2 regions of the Pseudomonas sp. YH-1 genome follow, and region 2 is predicted to be linked to the other one. Evidence: predicted binding sites of a transcription regulator. Region 2 holds the regulator's gene; the other holds the start of a gene.

Region 1 (3,204 bases), 3.0 Mb from region 2:
CGGTTGACGATGCCGCAGAACAGCTCGGCGGTCTTCTCGGTGTCGTAGCGCGCCGAGTGCGCCTCGCGGTTGTCGAACTCGATGCCGGCAGTCTGGCAGGCCTTGGCCAGCACGGTCTGGCCGTAGGCGAGGCCGGCGAGGGTGGCGGTATCGAAGCTGGAGAACGGGTGGAACGGGTTGCGCTTCACGCCGCTGCGGTTGACCGCGGCGTTGAGGAAGCCCAGGTCGAAGCTGCTGTTGTGGCCGACCAGGATCGCCCGCTTGCAGCCGTTGGACTTCAGCGACTTGCGAATGCCACGGAAGATCTCGGTCAGCGCCTGCTCTTCCGGCACGGCCATGCGTAGCGGGTGGTCCAGCTTGATGCCGGTGAACTCCAGCGCCGCCTGCTCAATGTTGGCGCCTTCGAAGGGCTCCACACGGAAGAAGTAGGTGTGCTCCGGGAACAGGTAGCCACTCTCGTCCATGCCGATGGTGACGGCGGCGATTTCCAGCAGGGCATCGGTGCCGGCGTTGAAGCCGCCGGTCTCGACATCCACGACCACCGGCAGGTAGCCACGGAAGCGGCGCGCCATCGGGTGGCGCGGGCCGGGCGGGAAGGAACCGTCGAGTTCTTCTTCGAAGATTTCGTTCTCGTCACTCATGCCTCGGTCTCCAGCAGGCGCCAGCGCAGTTTTTCACCCGCGCGCAGCGGAACCACGTCGAAGTCACCGAACGGCAGCGCCGCCGGGGCTTCCCACTCTTCGCGGACCAGGGTGATGCGATCGCTGTTGCGCGGCAGGCCGTAGAAGTCCGGGCCGTGGAAGCTGGCAAAGCCTTCCAGCTTGTCCAGCGCATTGCGCTGCTCGAAGGCTTCGGCGTATAGCTCGATGGCGGCATAGGCGGTGTAGCAGCCGGCGCAACCACAGGCGGCTTCCTTGGCGTGGCGCGCGTGGGGGGCCGAGTCGGTGCCGAGGAAGAATTTCGGGCTGCCGCTGGTGGCCGCATCCAGCAGGGCTTCCTGGTGGGTGTTGCGCTTGAGGATCGGCAGGCAATAGAAGTGCGGGCGGATGCCGCCAACCAGCATGTGGTTGCGGTTGTACAGCAGGTGGTGCGCGGTGATGGTGGCGCCGACGTTGGCCGGGGCGGCCTTGACGAAGGCGGCGGCATCGCCGGTGGTGATGTGCTCGAAGACCACCTTGAGAGTCGGGAAACGCTCGACCACGCGGGTCAGGTGCTCGTCGATGAAGCGTTTCTCGCGGTCGAACACGTCGACCTCGGCGCGGGTCACCTCACCGTGCACCAGCAGCGGCAGGCCGACTTCGGCCATGGCTTCGAGCACATGGAAGATGTTGTCGACGCTGGTGACGCCGGAATCGGAGTTGGTGGTGGCGCCGGCCGGGTACAGCTTGGCGGCGTGCACGAAGCCGGAGGCCTTGGCGGTGCGGACTTCCTCGACGCTGGTGCGGTCGGTGAGGTACAGCACCATCAGCGGCTCGAAACGGCTGCCGGCCGGACGGGCGGCCAGGATGCGCTGGCGGTAGGCGTCGGCTTCGGCGGCGTTGCGTACCGGCGGGACCAGGTTCGGCATGATGATGGCGCGGCCGAAGGTGCGCGCGGCGTCGCCGACGGTTTGCGCGAGTGCGGCGCCGTCGCGCAGGTGGATGTGCCAGTCGTCGGGGCGCAGGAGTGTCAGGCGGTCGGACATGCGGATTCCAGGGGTGCGGTTGCAGCGGGAAGAGGGTGAAATGCTACCGGAAAAGCCCGCCGCCGGCACTCGCTATCAAGTTTTGCCGAGGCTGACCGATAGAATCTGGGACGCCTTTTTACCTGTGTGGAAGCCATCGTGCGCCAGCCCTCTCTGCTCCTGCTCACTCTCTGCGCCAGCCTTCCGGCCTGGGGGCTGACCTTCCAGACGCGCATGGAGAGTGCGCAATGGACGGTGGCGGGCGACCAGTTCGAGTGCCGGTTGTCGCAGAGCGTGGCCGGTTTCGGCCTGGGCGAGTTCGTCTGGCGCGCGGGCGAGCAGCCGACCTTCCGCCTCAAGCCGCAGACCGGCTGGCTGGGCAGCGGTTCTGCGACCCTGCTGGCGGCCGCGCCGCCATGGCGCCCAGGGCAGGGCGACCTGAATCTGGGGGCGGTGCAGGTCGGTTCGGGCGACGTTCCCTTCAATAGTACCCAGCAGCAGGCCGGGCGCCTGCTCGGCGGCCTGCTGGAAGGTCGTGCGCCGGAGGTCCGCCACCGCACGCGCACTGGCGAGAACCTGCTGGTGCGGCTGATGCCGACGCGTTTCGCCGATGGATACACGAAATTCCAGGACTGCTCGACGAAGATGCTTCCGGTCAACTTCGACCAGGTGCGCCAGAGCCAGGTCGGCTTCCCGGACGGCGGTACCGAGGTCGACCCGTTGGGCCGCGCCAAGCTGGACATCATCCTGCAATATATGAAGGCCGATCCGACGGTGAACCGTATCGAGCTGGACGGCCACTCCGACAACAGCGGCAACCGTCTGGCCAACCGCGAGGCCTCGCGCCGCCGCGCCATCGCGGTGATGGAGTACCTCAAGGCCAACGGTGTGGCGGAATCGCAGATCACCGTGCGTTTCTATGGCGAGCGCTACCCGCTGGTGAAGAACAATTCCGCCGCCAACCGCGCGAAGAACCGCCGGGTGACGGTGAACCTGTCCCGCGAGGCGGTCGTCGAACAGGTTCCCGCCGAAGCCCCGCCAGCCCCCGCCGCCGCTGCGCCCAGCACGCCGGCTCCGGCTGCCAGCGCGCCCGCTCAGGGCGCCCCGGCAGCGCCATCGGCCAGCGCTGCCAATCCACCCTCCACGCCGCCCACGACTCCCAAGGGTTGAGCCGCGGCGTCGGGTCGCACCGACGATAGTATTTGTCGCTTTGTCGTCAAAAGCTGTCGCCCCTCTGTAAATTATTCCGAGCGGACAGTAGAATCGACCCCTTTCGTGACAACCCCCGTGGAGTTGAGTGGCATGGCGGACGTGAAGAAGGTAGTCCTGGCGTATTCCGGTGGCCTGGACACCTCCGTAATTCTGAAGTGGCTGCAGGATACCTATAACTGTGAAGTGGTGACCTTCACCGCCGACCTGGGTCAGGGCGAGGAGGTCGAGCCGGCCCGCGCCAAGGCCAAGCAGATGGGCGTGAAAGAGGTCTTCATCGAGGACCTGCGAGAAGAGTTCGTCCGCGACTTCGTCTATCCGATGTTCCGTGC
Region 2 (3,204 bases):
CGTCCTCAAATACGGCGCGCAGAGCATCGCCCTGGTGTCCATGGACAGTTTCCGCATCGGTGCGCAGGAGCAGATCAAGACCCTCGGCCGCATTCTCAATGTGCCGGTGACCCTGGTCGATCCGGGCCAGTCGCTGATCCAGGCCATGGCGCCCCTGGCGCGCAAGCGTCTGGTGCTGATCGACACTGCCGGCCTGCCCGCCAATGATCCGGCGCTGCGCATGCAGCTCGAAGCGTTGTCGTCGCTGAGCCTGAACGTGAAGAATTACCTCGTGTTGGCGGCGACCAGCCAGAGTCAGGTACTCAAGTCCGCCTGGCAGAACTATCGTTCCTGTGGGCTGGCCGGGTGCATCCTGACCAAACTGGACGAAGCCGGAAGCCTCGGCGAAGCTCTGGCTCTGGCTATCAGCCAGCATCTACCGGTAGCCTATCTGGCTGACGGGCCGAAGATCCCGGACGACCTGCATGTGGCACGCGCGCACCAACTGGTGAGTCGTGCGGTGAGCCTGCAGTCGCCCGACGAGCCCTGCGAGGACGCCATGGCGGACATGTTCGCCGGTCTTTACCAACAGCCGGTGCGTCGCGCCAGCTGAAGATTGTGAGCCCCGTGTGGGGCATGGGGCGGCCGGTTGAGCCGCCCAAGCGATGCGGATGCTCTGCAAGACGATCCGCGAGCGCCGGAGGCGGTAGAGCACTGCAACCGGATTAGCCGAAACGCCAGAAGCGTGACGGTCGAACGACGAGACAAGGTATTGATATGGGTATGCATCCGGTTCAGGTAATCGCAGTCACCGGTGGCAAGGGTGGCGTAGGCAAGACCAACGTGTCGGTGAACCTGTCGCTGGCGCTGGCCGATCTCGGCCGCCGCGTCATGCTGCTGGACGCCGACCTGGGCCTGGCCAACGTCGACGTGCTGCTGGGGCTGTCGCCCAAGCGGACGCTGGCCGACGTGATCGAAGGCGAATGCGACCTGCGCGACGTGATCCTCCAGGGCCCCGGTGGCATCCGCATCGTTCCGGCGGCCTCGGGCACCCAGAGCATGGTGCACCTCACGCCGATGCAGCACGCCGGCCTGATCCAGGCCTTCAGCGACATCAGCGACAACATCGACGTGCTGGTGGTGGACACCGCCGCCGGCATCGGTGACTCGGTGGTGAGCTTCGTTCGTGCCGCCCAGGAAGTGCTGCTGGTCGTTTGTGATGAACCCACGTCCATCACCGATGCCTACGCTTTGATCAAGCTGCTCAACCGCGACTACGGCATGACCCGTTTCCGCGTGCTGGCGAACATGGCCCACAGTCCCCAGGAAGGCCGCAATCTGTTCGCCAAGCTGACCAAGGTCACCGACCGCTTCCTGGATGTGGCGCTGCAGTACGTCGGCGCCATTCCCTACGACGAGTCGGTGCGCAAGGCGGTGCAGAAGCAGCGTTCGGTGTATGAGGCGTTCCCGCGCAGCAAGGCTTCCCTGGCCTTCCGTGCGGTGGCGCAGAAGGTCGACAGCTGGCCGCTGCCGGCCAACCCACGAGGGCACCTGGAGTTCTTCGTCGAGCGCCTGGTGCAACATCCCACGGGTTCGGCCGTATGACCGCGGCCTCCGGAGCGCGTATGTACAGCAAGGCACAGGCGCACAACTCCCAGGAACTGCTGATCCAGAAACACGCCCCGCTGGTGAAGCGCATCGCCTACCACCTGCTCGGCCGCCTGCCGGCCAGCGTGCAGGTGGAGGACCTGATGCAGGCCGGCATGATCGGCCTGCTGGAGGCAGCGAAGAAGTACGACCAGGGCAAGGGTGCGAGCTTCGAAACCTACGCCGGCATCCGCATCCGTGGCGCCATGCTCGATGAGGTGCGCAAGGGCGACTGGGCCCCGCGTTCGGTCCACCGCAACACCCGCATGGTCAGTGATGCGATCCGCGCCGTCGAAGCGCGCACCGGACGCGACGCTAAAGATCAGGAGGTTGCTGCCGAACTCAATATGAGCCTCGAAGATTATTACGGCATCCTCAGCGACACCCAGGGCAGCCGTCTGTACAGCTTCGATGACATGTTGCAGGACGGCGACCAGGGCAGCGGCTTTGCCGAAGACGCCTCGCACCACGAGAACGAGCCGTCCCACGGGCTGGAAGACGAACGCTTCCAGGCCGCCCTGGCCGATGCCATCAGCAAGCTGCCCGAGCGTGAGCGGCTGGTACTGGCCCTGTACTACGACGAGGAGCTCAACCTCAAGGAGATCGGCGAAGTGCTGGGCGTCAGCGAATCCCGCGTCAGCCAGCTGCACAGCCAGTGCGCCGCGCGCCTGCGCTCGCGTCTGGCGGAGTGGCGCGCGCGCTGAGCATCGGGTAGTTTCGCGTCGGCTGCCTCTGTGGGGCGGTGCTGAAGGGATTTTCCTTAGGCAAGTTATAGGCTTACGAATTTTTGGGTGACGTTCCTTTGACGCGCCCACCGCAAAGAGCGCACGGCGCTCGATGAATTGACGGCACGCCCGCCAGGGCGCGTTTGGTATCGATGGAGGCAGGTTTGGACAAGAACATGAAAATTCTCATCGTGGACGACTTTTCCACGATGAGGCGCATCATCAAGAACCTCCTGCGGGACCTGGGGTTCACCAACACCGCAGAGGCCGACGACGGCACCACTGCGCTGCCGATGCTGCACAGCGGCAACTTCGACTTCCTCGTTACCGACTGGAACATGCCTGGCATGACCGGCATCGACCTGCTTCGTGCGGTCCGCGCCGACGAGCGTCTGAAGCACCTGCCAGTGCTGATGGTCACCGCCGAAGCCAAGCGCGACCAGATCATCGAAGCGGCCCAGGCCGGGGTCAACGGCTATGTGGTCAAGCCTTTCACCGCTCAGGTGCTGAAAGAAAAGATCGAGAAGATTTTCGAGCGGGTCGGCAGCTGAGGCTGACAAGAGGGCGTCATGGATTTCAACGAATCCGCGGGTGACTTCGAGTCGACCCTGAAAAAACACGCGCGCGAGTTGGTCGAATGCCTCGAGCAGGGCGACGTGCAGACCGCCGTGCAACTGATCTCCGAGCTCAACCAGGCGCGCGATCGTGGGCTTTACCAGGAAGTGGGCAAGCTCACCCGTGAGCTGCACAACGCCATCGTCAACTTCCAGATCGACCCCAGCTCTCCGCGTGCCCAGGAAGTCTCGCAGATCGCCGACGCCACTGATCGCCTGTCCTACGTGGTGACGATGAC

What was found. Region 2 encodes FliA, which starts transcription of late flagellar genes. Its sites were predicted from a motif close to CTAAAGTTTNNNNNNNNNNNGCCGNTAA; they were not measured.
Region 1: ACKI1H_RS12320 (flagellar protein MotY) is a predicted target of FliA. The motif match lies at 1,759-1,786, and genes of this name have one in related genera.

The regions. Positions count from the first base shown of each region.
Region 1 is NZ_CP178184.1:2,622,467-2,625,670, forward strand. It holds gene rnt (ribonuclease T) at 1-641, opposite strand, end outside; gene pyrC (dihydroorotase) at 638-1,684, opposite strand; gene ACKI1H_RS12320 (flagellar protein MotY) at 1,823-2,833, shown strand; gene ACKI1H_RS12325 (argininosuccinate synthase) at 2,966-3,204, shown strand, end outside.
Region 2 is NZ_CP178184.1:5,640,939-5,644,142, reverse strand. It holds gene flhF (flagellar biosynthesis protein FlhF) at 1-592, shown strand, start outside; gene fleN (flagellar synthesis regulator FleN) at 757-1,584, shown strand; gene fliA (RNA polymerase sigma factor FliA) at 1,581-2,330, shown strand; gene ACKI1H_RS25750 (chemotaxis response regulator CheY) at 2,528-2,902, shown strand; gene ACKI1H_RS25745 (protein phosphatase CheZ) at 2,921-3,204, shown strand, end outside.